4 regions of the Lysinibacillus sp. FSL M8-0134 genome follow, and region 4 is predicted to be linked to each of the others. Evidence: riboswitches for the same ligand, from Rfam matches in the RefSeq annotation. Region 4 holds a riboswitch; each other region holds the start of a gene.
The links. Region 4 has a riboswitch for thiamine pyrophosphate ahead of thiC (phosphomethylpyrimidine synthase ThiC). Riboswitches for the same ligand answer to the same signal wherever they lie in the genome.

Region 1 (3,404 bases), 3.7 Mb from region 4:
TGCTTTTGGTCTTGTACTTATTTATGTTGTATAATACGTACTCTCTTCACGACAAAGCGTTGTCAGGTCGTATTCCTTTCTCCATTTATTTTGCATGGATGACATTTATCTTGATTACGAATAGTAGCTTTACGTTAACGGCTTATGGTTGGAACGGCTTTGGTCTTAGCACTCCTCTTTGGGCAGTAATTTTACTGACACTTGGTGGAGCTATTGCACTACATATCCGCTTTCATCACTTTGATACCATGTATCCGAGTGTTTTTATTTGGGCTTATTTAGGAATCGCTTTACATAATGGTTTTGATGAGCTTCTTGTAACAACTGCCGCCTTATTTTTATGTGGTGTTCTCTTTGTTGGTATTTTATTTATTAAAAAAAATCCTGCCCACCAAAAATAAATTGGTTAGCAGGATTTTAAATTATATCCTATTCTTCATCTAAGGAAGTTAAAATAATTGGTTTATCTTTAGTGACAATAACTGAATGTTCAATTTGAGCTACAAGCGATTTATCAGGTGTAACAAATGTCCAACCATCACCAGCTTCTACAATATGCTCTGCTTTTGCTGAGATAAATGGCTCAACAGCAAGCACCATTCCTTCTTTCATAATCGTAGAATCCCATGCATCATAATAATTTAAAATATGATTAGGCTCATCATGTAAAGATTGACCTAAGCCATGTCCTGTTAAATTCATAATAACAGTTAAACCATTAGCATTCGCCTCTCGTTCAACCGCTTTACCTATTTGATTTAATTTAGACCCAGCTTTAACCTTTGTCATTGCTCGATCAAAAGCACTTTTAGCAACTCGGCATAGTTTTTCTTTGTCCTCATAACCCTCACCAACAACAAATGAAATGCCAGTATCTGCAAAGTATCCATTTAATGACCCAGAAACATCGATATTCACAATATCCCCTTCTTGAATAACACGTTTTCCTGGAATACCATGTGCCACTTCTTCATTGACACTAATACATGTATATCCTGGGAAATCATATTCCCCCTTAGGTCCAGAAATAGCACCAGCCTCTGCAAACATGCGGCCAGCAATTTCATCTAGCTCAAGTGTTGTAACACCTGGTTTTGTTGCTGCTTTCATGGCTTCACGAATTTCGGCACAAATGCGTCCAATTTTTTTAAAAGCTTCAATCTCTTCTTGCGTTTTTACAATCATGTATAACGTCCCTTTCATCTAATATCTATTCTTTAATATAACATAACTTTTTATGCGTATAACGATAAACGCTTTAAATATTGTATGCTTTCCTACAATGCAAAGTGCTAAACGAGCTATTCATGACCAAAAGTCCCTTCACATGAGTGAAGGGACTTGCTTGTTGTTGAAAAAAGTTGATAATTTTGCTAATGATTCTGTGCGAAAGCGAATATCATCAAGTAGTATAGAACGAAAAGCTTTTATACCCTTTTACAATAAATCATTTGAGGAAACTTTTATTATGCTTTTCTTTGCATTAATTGTGGAGCGGCTGTGAATAAAAGCACGCCTACAATTGCCGTTAAAATGGTTGCTGGCAACATATATGTACCATTATAAATGATAGAATAGATCCATGCATTTTGATCACCCGCATACTCTGCAAAAAATACAGCTCCAGCAATTGTATGTGCTGCGTATCGTAAAAAGCCTGCAAAAACAGTACCTACGATAATGTAAAGTGCCATTTTCGTTTTGTTCATATTTTTTGCAGCATCCAACACAGGTCCACGTACAACCGCTGCTAATCCTACAACTGTAAAGGCAACACCATAATCCAATAATCCTTGAAGCCAGTGCACAATATAAGCACCAAACATGGTTTGCATAACACCCACAAGTAATCCCGTTGTTAGCCCAGCAACTAAGCCCCAACGAAATGCAATTAACATAATAGGCACCATGACAAGACTAACAGAGCCACCTTGTGCCCATACTTTAAAGGATACTTGATCGAGCACAAGGCCAATCGCTGCAAATATCGCAATCTCCACAAGCATTAATAGTCTTTTTTTGTCCATACATATTCTCTCCTTTGTTCCGATGTAGGATACAAGAGCAGGAATAGAAATGCAGACATCTTTTTTATTCCTAAAGAATGAAAAAACGATGCCAGGACAGAGCCTGACATCGTACAAGTGTCGGTTTCTATCCACATCCCTACGCAAGTGTTAACTTACAGGTTCAAAGAGTCAAGGCATTACGTGCCCAGTCTCAGCTGACATCATCAGCTCCCCTTGTGGTCGTTACATCTGAATTTATTTGAACAATCCCATTGTACGCAAAGGATTGGATGATTACAACCTTTTCCATACATTATTTTTTTGAAACTTTGCCGTTTTTCATGCGTAAATATTAAAAAAGGAGGTACAACTATGGAGAACCAAAAAATTTTATCTGCCTTTAGTTATCTTAGTATTTTCTTCGCCCCTTTTATCGTCCCATTAATTGTTTACTTTGTAACGAAAGATAGTGATGTAAAAAGACATTCAATTCGTGCACTTGTCTCTCATTTAATTCCTTTTGTTTTTGGCATCCTATTTTTTATTGTCTTTGTTTTTTCTACATTAAGATTAGATCCAACGTCAAGTAATAATACTGTGATGGTTGTTTGGTTAGTTTCATTTGCCGTTTATGCCATTGTCTCACTTGGTATTGTCATATGGAATATTATTCAGGCTGTTCGAGTAATCCGTTAATGTTTCAATTTTAAGCGAAACAGGTAGTAATAATTGTAAAAGGAGCTGTTTTTTAATGAAAGTATCAAACGTTGTGAAAACTGCTGTAAAATTGGCACCTATTGTTATTCCTATCGTCAAAAAAGTAATGGCTGCAAAAAAAGGAACAACTCCTACAGCCACTTCTCGAAAAAAATAAAACAAAGGCGTATTCCCTATTTCGGAAATACGCCTTTCACTTATTTCACTTCAAAGTATGTCTGACTATGGCCATTTAATGTCTTTTCTACATGTAAAACCGCTGGCATTGCAGATTTTAATTCAGGCACATGAGAGATTACGCCAATCATGCGACCAGAATCCTGTAAATCAATTAATGTATCGATTGCTTTATTTAATGATTCCTCATCAAGCGAACCAAAGCCCTCATCAATAAACATCGTTTCAATATGAATATTACCTTGGAAGCTTTGAATTACATCTGCCATTCCTAAGGCAAGGCTTAATGAGGCATTAAATTTTTCGCCTCCCGATAATGTTTTGACATCTCGTAGTTGATCGGTATAAGCATCGTAGACATCAAGACCTAGTCCGCTTTGTTTCGCATGCTTTTCCAATCTATCTGAACGTCTGAGCTCAAATTGACCATTTGATAAATGATAAAGGCGAATATTGGCAGCTTCAGTAATTTGGTCTAAGTAATTAATTTGAATATAGCGC
Region 2 (3,404 bases), 2.2 Mb from region 4:
GGCATCAAAGGATTTACTGATGTTTTGAATGCTGAGCATGGTTACCTCTCCCCTTCACCATGATTTTTTCTATAAATCGTATACTGCTAAACAACAGTAAGCTTAACAAAACAATGGCAAAAATCGCGACAAATACACGATCCGTGCGAAAGGAGGATTGAGCTAAGGTCATATATACGCCAATACCCTTTTTCGCACCAAGCCACTCTGCAATGACAGCACCCATGACACTGTATGTAGCAGCGATTTTAACGCCTGAAAATATAGCAGGATATGCATGCGGCCATTCCAATTTCCAAAAAGTTTGCGAAGTTGTCGCACCAATCATCGCAAAATAGTGCTTTAATTCAGGTGAAGTTTGACGAAATCCGTCCATGGCCGCAATGACTATCGGGAAAAAGCACACAAGGCAAATAATAATGAGCTTTGGTAATAAGCCAAAGCCAAACCATATTATGAGGAGCGGTGCTAAGACAAGTATTGGGATATTTTGCGACATGATCAAAATCGGATAAAACAACTCCCGAATAAACGAAAATCGATGCAACACAATAGCTACCGTTAAACCACAAACAATACCAATAGCAAGGCCTAATATGGCCAATTGCACCGTAGCCAAAGCATGTGGTAAAAAGGTTGGATACGACTGAAAGCCTTCCATCAGAATACGACTTGGTGCAGGTAGAAGCCAATGGGGAACTTCAGCCACATGCACGACTAGTTCCCAGATGAATAAGAGGAAGGCGATAAAGATGATCGTCCTTCCCTTTTGAAACGCTTGTTTCATTACTGATATTTCTCCGTTAATGTATCCATGGTAATACCAGTTGGCTGATAGAGTATTTTCACTTGTGTAATCACATTAATAGCACCAAGCTCTATCATCTTGTCATTCATTTTCTCAATAAGTTGAAGCAATGTTGACAGCTCACCTTCCATCGTCGTTTCTAGCGGATGTACTTCATATTTCACACCAGATGCATCAATCACAGCAATGGCTGCATCCACATAAGGAATGACATCCTCATATTTCTCTGTTTTCGGGATAATTTGGACACTGATTAATGAATTTGCCATTTATTTGGCCTCCTTTTTAGGTAAGAAATCATTCGTAAAGGCTTGCTTTGCATCAAACTCGCCCTCTAATACCTTGTTGCTAGACATCCAATTAGCATAGTTTTCCCATACAGAAAGCTTTTGCTCTCCCCATTGCTTCGCATCGTCCTGATATTTATCAGCTAACCATTCTTGACTTTTATGCACTAAATCTTTATCTAAGTCAGGTGCCGCTTCTAGCAAAATATCTGCAGCCTCACTCGGATGCTCGATTGCGTATTCATAACCTTTAGAAGCAGCTGCAACAAAGGCTTTTACAACATCAGGATTGTCCTTTATCATTTTTTCATTAGTAGCCAATACAGGCGTATAATAATCCAACTGATCACTATAATCCGTTAAATACAACATATTAATCTTTTCCCCACGAAGCTCTGCCTCAATACCTGTCCATGCATAATAAATCCACGCAAAATCAATATCTTTTTCCATCATCGTGAAGAAATCTAAATCACCTGCATTGACAATATCTAATTGATTAATATCGGCATTTTCTGTTTGCATTAACGATTGGAGTACCGCTTGCTCTAGTGGGGCTCCCCAACCGCCATAAGTTTTACCTTCGAAATCCTTTGGTGAGGTAATCCCTTTAGAAGCAATCGAAGCAAAGCCCGATGTATTATGCTGAATGATGGCGGCAATCGAAACAAGTGGTACATCCTGGACACGTGCCTGTGTGATGCCTTCCTGATAGCTTACCCCAAATTCTGCCTTACCAGAAGCTACAAGCTGATCTGCTCCCGCTTCCCCTGGCATCATAATATCAACATCTAAGCCTTGTTCCTCAAAATAACCAAGCTTTTTCGCGACATACAGCCCTGTATGATTTGTATTCGGAGTCCAATCCAGTACTACTGACACCTTTTTTAGCTTATCAGTTGCCTGCTTGTCCTCCTTGTCACTACAGCCCACTAATGTTACAAGTGCAGCCAATAGAATAAATAACCATTTTTTCATGCTAGGTCCTCCCAGTTTGTAATATGAAAGTGTTCATAAAGGAATGCGTGTCACCAGAAAGAAAGCGTAAATACGATGGGCAAGAGGTGTTTGAAAATATAAAAAAACGCCTAGGATTCCTCCCAGACGTAAATTGCAATCAATCTTCAAAACTTTGCTTTTTTGAATAGATGTTCCCTACGCTGGTACGAGCCAAATCAGGTTCAAAGGGTCAGCGTCTATCGGACACAATCTCAGCTAGCAACTACTAGCCCCCCTACATTCTTTCGCTATGAACTTTTCGTTGATTATTATACCCATAGTTACTCTTAAAAGACAAGGTACTAATTTGGTTTAACCGTTTTACACCAAAAAAAGCCCAGCTCACAAAAGAGACTGGGCGTTAAAAAAGCTTGGTTATTGTTCCTTTTTGGTCGTTAGAACATGGGAAATAGCCCCATCTGTTGCGATATCCACTTTAAACGATCCATTGGAATGGCGATCAGCACGAGTCAATGCTTGGACATCTAACACCTCTTGCACGCCTTTTTCTGTTTCAATAACAATCTGCTCCTCATCTGTTGCTTGAATAACGGCCACAATGCGGTGCGGATTTGCTTTTAATTCTGTTAATACTTTTAGACCACGTTTTGCACGACTGGCTACTTCAACCTCTGCGACATTCATTTTCTTAACAGCCCCACGCTGTGTCACAATGACAACATATTGCGTTTGATCAGGTTGTAGCACATTCACACCGACTAAGGCTTCCCCATCTTTTAGCGTAATGCCCTTTACTCCGCCTGTTTTTACACCTGTTACTGGTAATTCCTCCATTGGGAAACGAATTGAATAAGCCGTATCTGTTGTTAACATCAATTCCACGTCATCCGTCACAAACGCTGCATAGATCATGGCATCGCCAGCCTTCACATTCATCGTTTTAATTGGTTTTGAATAACGTGTCACCGCGTAATCGGCAAGTGGAGAGCGTTTAATTTGACCATCCTTTGTCGCAGTGAAGATGTACGTATTTGGTTGATCAAATGTTTCAAAGCCATATACAGCGATAATTGACTCATCTTCACCCGTTGGCACGATACTTGAAATATGCTGACCAAGATCCTTCCAGCGAATATCTGGCAGCTCATGAACAGGCTGATAAATATAATTGCCTCGATTTGTAAATAGGAGTAAATGGTGCTGTGTATTTAAGGTTGCTTCATACAATAAGTAATCCGAATCCTTCATCGCAAAATCCTGACCATTCGAGGCGGCATGTGAACGTGTCGAAGTACGTTTAATATAGCCATCCTTCGTTACGGTTACGACAACCTCTTCACTTGGTACAA
Region 3 (3,404 bases), 3.1 Mb from region 4:
TGTAATATACCACTCTCCACGGAATTGTAAATTTGTTCGTTCCGGGTCATTTAAATATTTTTTAAACAGTGCGGGAGTGGTGCGATGAACAGCAATATCGCCAACTTCTCCAACAGCAACAGGGTTACCGAAATCGTCTATAATTTCAACCTTATTGCCAGGAGTTGGTTTTCCCATAGAACCAATTCTAGCTTCCATTCCAACCATTGTGCCAACAAGTAATGTGTTTTCCGTCTGACCGTAGCCATCTCGGACTTGCAAATCGAAAGTCTTCGAAAATACGTTAATGACCTCGCTATTCAAAGGCTCTCCTGCTGATACAGCTTGACGAAGTGCCGTTAAATCGAATTCATGTAAATGTTCTAGTGCTGCCATAAAACGATATTCTGTAGGTGTGCAACATAAAACATTTATTTTAAATTTTTCGAGTAACCTTAGATAGGTAGATGCATCAAATTTCCCCTTATATACAAATGCAGTAGCACCACTCCCTAATGTTGCTAGAAACGGACTCCAAATCCATTTTTGCCAACCTGGTGCTGCTGTCGCCCAAACAATATCATCTTCTTGCACACCTAACCAGTGTGGTGCTGTTGTTCGTAAATGTGCATAGCCCCAGCTATGAGTATGTACAGCTGCTTTTGGGTTTCCTGTTGTACCACTTGTATAAGCTAAGAATGCAGTATCTGTACTTTTTGTTGGAGAAGAACTTATGTAAGTTGTAGGTTGAATGCGCATTTTTTCTAAAAGTGGTTGCCAAGGTTCATGGGCCTTCCCTATAACAAATTGTTGCATTCCTTGTAAATTGTTCACCTGATCAAATTGATCAATATAAGGCTCGTAAGCAACAATTCCTTTAGCATTCGCATGCTTGATGCGATATTCAATGTCTTTAGTTCTTAGCATTTCTGAGCTCGGAATAATAGTTAATCCAGCTTTCAATGCTGCAATATATACAATATATGCTTCCACTGAACGAGGTACCATCACTAAAATCACATCACCTTTTGATAAACCTTGCATCGTGAATACGTGTGCAGCTTGATTTGCCCTTTCAAGTAAATATGCATATGTAATAAATTGTACATCCTTATTTTCCTCGTAAATAATTAATGCATTTTTTGTTGTATCTTGAGCATATTTTTCAATTTCATCTGTTATGTTATACCATTCTGGTGCAACTAAATCTTGTCTCTTCATGGCAAATGCCCCCTTTTGCTATGACACATTATAAAACTCTTTTTTCAGCATTTTCAATGGTTTGCGCTTAATTTTGGAAAAGTCATGACAACTATCATACTCTGCTATATGGCATCGGTCACATTTTGTCGATAGGTAAACTTGCTATTGAATACAATTGAAAAGTATGGTACATTTTGGTCAACTAAAAGCAAGATTGCAGGGGGACTCGTCAAGAGTTGAGAAGGTAAAACCTGACCCTTTGAACCTGTTAGTTAATACTGACGTAGGGAGCAATAAACATCTATTGATGAAAGGCTCTTTTTCGTGCATTTTTACACAAAAAGAGCCTTTTTTGCATGCTTACGTCCATCCATAAAGGAGGACTACGATGATATTTCAAACAATTCGTCAACAGCAACCACTGATTCATTGTATTACAAATTATGTGGTAGCAAATTTCCAAGCAAATGGTTTATTAGCAATAGGCGCTTCCCCGGTTATGGCCGATGATAGCCGTGAGGTAGAGGAAATGGTAGCACTCGCTCAAGCCTTGTTAATTAACATCGGTACACTCAATGATCGAACTAAAGAATCAATGTTGTTAGCAGGCAAAATGGCCAATAAACTTGGAATTCCAGTCATTTTAGATCCTGTCGGTGCTGGTGCCACTACTTATCGAAAAGAAACGGTACGATACTTGCTTGAGGAAGTACATTTTTCGGTCATTCGTTGTAATGTTGGGGAACTAGCAGCAATAGCCAATGTTGACTGGCAACAAAAAGGTGTCGATAGTGGGAATGGCTCCATTGCTTTAGAAGAAGAGGCGATTTTATTAGCCCAACATTATCAATGCATTGTTATCATAACAGGAGAACGAGATTTTATAACAGATGGTGTGGATAGCCAATGGATAAATGGCGGGAATATGCAAATGACCGAGGTAACAGGGACAGGCTGTTTACTTAGTGCTATTTGCGGTGCCGCCTATATTGCAGGCCATAATCCATACAGACAATTAGCGGACACATTAACTTACTATAAAAAAGCTGCGGTACTGGCGTCAGCGTTTACATCAGATATTGGTGATTTCCAAATAGCTTTACTAAATGCTCTTTATCGCCTATCGAAGGATGGTGAAGCTTCATGCATATTGTAACGACGATTGCAGGCTCAGATAGTGGTGGCGGTGCAGGCATACAGGCTGATTTAAAAACATTTCAGGAATTAGGGGTGTTTGGTACTTCAGTAATTACAGCTTTGACAGCACAAAATACAATGGGTGTGTCAGGAGTTTTCCCTATTGATCACTCCTTTGTTGAAAAACAATTTCAAGCTTTAATCGAAGATTTTTCAATTGCTGCAATTAAAACAGGGATGCTTTATTCCTCTGATATTATTAAAGCTATCGCACATATGATTCATAATCAAAACATCCCACTAATTGTTGATCCAGTAATGATTGCAAAGGGTGGAGAAAGCTTATTACTGCAAGAAGCTATTGAAGCAATGCGCTCTTCTCTACTACCACTTGCTACGATCGTTACCCCCAATATCCCTGAAGCAGAGGCTCTGACAGGGAGAAAAATACATGATGTTTCAGATATACGTGAAGTAGCTCAAGGTTTTTTTCAATTAGGTGTACATTGCGTCATTCTTAAAGGTGGCCATTTAGCAGATCCAAATTTTGCTATTGATTATGTATTTTTTCAAAACGGTAAATCTTTTTCTATGCAAACTCCACGTATCCAAACGTCCAATACCCATGGCACAGGTTGCACATTTTCAGCAGCAATCACTGCTTTTCTTGGTCAAGGTTTTGCGATGGATAAGGCAATTATCGAAGCTAAAAAATTTATTCAATTAGCAATTTTACATGATTTATCTATTGGTCATGGTTATGGACCAACAAATCATTTTGCTTATCAACTGCATAAGGATTCCTGTGAGGTGTTGATTTATGAAACGTGAGGATTTACAACTTTATTTTATTATGGGCACAAGCAATGTTAGTCATCAGAATCCCCTTCATGTACTAGAGAGAGCGTTGCAAGCTGGAATTACCATGTTTCAATTTCGAGAAAAAGGTTCCCATGCATTAACTGGATTTGCCTATGAACAATTTGCACGTCAATGTCAAAAACTATGTCAACAATATAACGTTCCTTTTATTGTCAATGATGATGTCGAACTTGCATTACGACTTGGTGCGGACGGTGTTCATA
Region 4 (3,404 bases):
TCGAGAGATAGATTGAATTGATCACGCCAGCGGAATTCAAAACGTGCTTTTGATAGTGCATCATCTCGGCGTTGTGCACCAGGATGCCCCTTCGCTAAATCTGCCGCATGTGCCGCTATTTTATACGTAATTACTCCCACTCGAACATCCTCGCGATTAGGTAATCCAAGGTGCTCCTTTGGTGTCACATAGCAGAGCATTGCTGTCCCAAACCAGCCAATCATCGCTGCCCCAATAGCCGATGTAATGTGGTCATAGCCTGGAGCAATATCCGTTGTAAGTGGACCTAACGTATAAAAAGGCGCCTCCTTACAAACTTCTAATTGCTTGTCCATGTTTTCTTTAATCAGATGCATCGGTACATGACCTGGCCCCTCCACCATCACTTGAACATCATGTTTCCACGCAATCTGTGTTAGTTCACCTAGTGTTTCAAGCTCTGCAAATTGGGCTTCATCATTGGCGTCTGCAATTGAACCTGGACGTAGGCCATCACCTAAAGAAAAAGCAACATCATAAGTCTTCATAATTTCACAGATTTCCTCAAAATGAGTATAAAGGAAATTCTCTTGATGATGATATAAACACCACTGTGCCATAATAGAACCACCACGAGATACAATTCCCGTTACACGATTAGCTGTAAGGGGAACATAGCGTAATAGTACACCTGCATGAATCGTGAAATAATCTACACCCTGCTCGGCTTGCTCAATAAGCGTATCACGGTAAACTTCCCACGTTAAATCCTCTGCTACGCCATTTACCTTTTCCAATGCTTGATAAATTGGCACTGTCCCCACTGGTACCGCTGCATTTCGAATAATCCATTCTCTCGTTGTATGAATATGCTTACCTGTTGAAAGATCCATAATATTATCAGCACCCCAGCGTGTTGCCCATGTCATTTTTTCAACCTCTTCTGCTATAGAAGACGATACCGCGGAATTCCCAATATTGGCATTGATTTTCACATGGAAGTTACGACCGATGATCATTGGCTCCGCCTCTGGATGATTAATATTAGAAGGCATAATAGCGCGCCCAGCTGCAATTTCAGATCGGACAAATTCTGGATCCATATTTTCACGTATCGCTACAAACTCCATTTCAGGTGTAATAATCCCCTGTCTTGCATAATGCAGCTGCGTTACATTTCTCCCTTTTTTTGCTCGTAAAGGCTTTCTTGCCAATTCAGGAAAGACATTTTCATGATTACGCGGATCATCTGCACGACGAAAACCATTATCCTCCGGTTTTATAGAGCGGCCCTCATATGCTTCTACATCTCCTCGCTCTTGAATCCATCCACTTCGTAAGGCAGGTAAACCTTTTGTAATATCTACTTGATAAGATGGATCTGTATAGGGACCACTCGTATCATATACTCGAATAGGGGCGTTTTCTTCATTTCCAAAGCTTCCTGTTGTCGGACTTAATGCAATTTCTCGCATTGGTACTAAAATATCCGGACGGGAACCTTCAACATACACCTTTTTGCTTCCTTCAAAGCTAGACATAATCGTAATGTTCTTTTCACTAATTGCTGACATGAGCTACTTCTCTCCCTTAAATGTTTTTTGTTACAAGGACCGGATCTAGCTCACCCTAACAAATAAATAAAGGCCGAATCCAAAATAATTATTTGGATCCGGCCACGAATGTAAAGGTTGAAATTGCATACACATACTATGCAATAGTTTCTTAACTTTCCCACGCTGGTATGAGCCAGATCAGGTCCAAAGGGTCAAGAAACCTCTAAGCGTTTCCCTCTCAGCCTGACTCATCAGACTCCCCTAGTTAATACTATTTAGTTTGATGCTAGTGTAGCAGATATTACTATGAGATGGAAGTTTTCCATTCATTATTTTTTAATATTCTATTGATTAAGCAAATAATACGTCCGCAAGATAAATCACTATTGTTACCGTTATACAGCTGACAATAGTTGAAAATAAAACAGTTTGGGCAGCTGTTGCCGATTCCACATCGTATTCCAATGCTAGACTAGAGCTATTGCGGGATGTCGGGAAAGCACTGGCTATAAATAGTGATTGAGCGACAACTCCATCTAACCCCAATAAAAAAATAATGGCTAAAGCTACGGCTGGTCCGACAATTAAACGTGTGAAGCAGCTGACGAAAACCGTTTTATTAAACATAGATTTGATTTCAAGCTGCGATAATTGCGCACCTAACGTGATTAGTGCCACAGCAATAAAGCCATCTGCTACATGGTCTATTGGTATTTTAATAAACTGTGGAATACCGATATTAAAATAGTTCATGGCTACACCAATAATCAACGCATGAATGATGGGCATTTTAAAAAAATCTTTAATAATCGTCATTCCTGATTTGGTAGAGGAAATTAAATTATACAAACCATATGTATAAGTTGTCATATTTTGAAAGATTACAAGGATGACCTGAATCGCTACACCAATAGGTTGTGTTACAAAAATCATTTGAGCTACCGGAATGCCATAGTTCCCAGAGTTAATGAGCACAACACTATTTTTAAAAACTGCTGCCTCTGTTTTAACTAAACCAAGCCACTTCGCAAAAAGGTGACTGAGTAGCATTTGGCTCCCAATAAAAAGCACAATAAACAATCCGACCTCTGCCAGTACAGACAGCTCTACACTCGTCTCATATAAATTTACAAAAACAGCTGCTGGCATAAAGCAATATGTAATAAGCTGAGACAACGCTTTTAAATTAAAGCGAAATCTCTTTTGTAAGATAGCACCTACTATAAGTAACACTAAAATAGGTGCAACAATTTGAAAGAAAATCATTCCGAGATACATCATTTCGATGACCCCCTTCCCTTCTTTTATAGTAGTGCCGAATTTCTACTAGGTCAATGTCTCTTCCAATAAAAAAAGACTGCCTATTTGTTTAGGCAGCCCTTCATTTTACGCTAATTTAAAACGATTCACGACTTCTTGCAGTTCATTGGAAATATCGTTCATATTTTGTATAGACTCGGCTACTTTTTGTAACTCTGCTTGTTGATCCATTGCAGATGCACTTACTTGTTCAGCTGAGGCAGCCGTTTCCTCTGAAATTGCTGATATGCTTTGGATGGCCATAATCGCTTGATTTTTATGCTCTAACATACTCGATAGCTTACTCATTAATTCACTAATAGAGGCTGCAATTGAACGTGACAAATCACTGTTATCTTTAAATGCCAGTTGTGTACTTTGTACGGATTCATTTTGAGATTGCATTAAATCCGCATTAGATGCAATGACAGCAACTGTTTGCTGTGAATTTTCAAGGATGCTTTCTACTGTATTCTTAATAATTTCTGTTTCACTTTTAGATTGCTCGGCTAACTTTCTTACTTCCTCTGCAACGACAGCAAATCCTTTACCATGTTCACCAGCACGTGC

Region 1: another riboswitch for thiamine pyrophosphate. It lies ahead of thiT (energy-coupled thiamine transporter ThiT); the one in region 4 lies ahead of thiC (phosphomethylpyrimidine synthase ThiC).
Region 2: another riboswitch for thiamine pyrophosphate. It lies ahead of MKY49_RS11700 (ABC transporter substrate-binding protein); the one in region 4 lies ahead of thiC (phosphomethylpyrimidine synthase ThiC).
Region 3: another riboswitch for thiamine pyrophosphate. It lies ahead of thiM (hydroxyethylthiazole kinase); the one in region 4 lies ahead of thiC (phosphomethylpyrimidine synthase ThiC).

What each region holds. Positions count from the first base shown of each region.
Region 1 covers NZ_JBBPAJ010000001.1:3,794,529-3,797,932, forward strand. Annotated here, with positions in the region: gene MKY49_RS19385 (hypothetical protein) at 1-401, shown strand, start outside; gene map (type I methionyl aminopeptidase) at 430-1,185, opposite strand; gene thiT (energy-coupled thiamine transporter ThiT) at 1,467-2,027, opposite strand; TPP riboswitch at 2,147-2,254, opposite strand; gene MKY49_RS19400 (DUF4870 domain-containing protein) at 2,382-2,705, shown strand; gene MKY49_RS19405 (hypothetical protein) at 2,761-2,883, shown strand; gene MKY49_RS19410 (SMC family ATPase) at 2,924-3,404, opposite strand, start outside.
Region 2 covers NZ_JBBPAJ010000001.1:2,299,912-2,303,315, forward strand. Annotated here, with positions in the region: gene MKY49_RS11685 (ABC transporter ATP-binding protein) at 1-39, opposite strand, end outside; gene MKY49_RS11690 (ABC transporter permease) at 14-787, opposite strand; gene MKY49_RS11695 (thiamine-binding protein) at 787-1,077, opposite strand; gene MKY49_RS11700 (ABC transporter substrate-binding protein) at 1,078-2,073, opposite strand; TPP riboswitch at 2,231-2,341, opposite strand; gene parC (DNA topoisomerase IV subunit A) at 2,470-3,404, opposite strand, start outside.
Region 3 covers NZ_JBBPAJ010000001.1:3,245,914-3,249,317, forward strand. Annotated here, with positions in the region: gene mbcS (acyl-CoA synthetase MbcS) at 1-1,200, opposite strand, end outside; TPP riboswitch at 1,391-1,489, shown strand; gene thiM (hydroxyethylthiazole kinase) at 1,571-2,338, shown strand; gene thiD (bifunctional hydroxymethylpyrimidine kinase/phosphomethylpyrimidine kinase) at 2,326-3,150, shown strand; gene thiE (thiamine phosphate synthase) at 3,140-3,404, shown strand, end outside.
Region 4 covers NZ_JBBPAJ010000001.1:143,774-147,177, reverse strand. Annotated here, with positions in the region: gene thiC (phosphomethylpyrimidine synthase ThiC) at 1-1,553, opposite strand, end outside; TPP riboswitch at 1,694-1,808, opposite strand; gene MKY49_RS00740 (AEC family transporter) at 1,887-2,816, opposite strand; gene MKY49_RS00735 (methyl-accepting chemotaxis protein) at 2,922-3,404, opposite strand, start outside.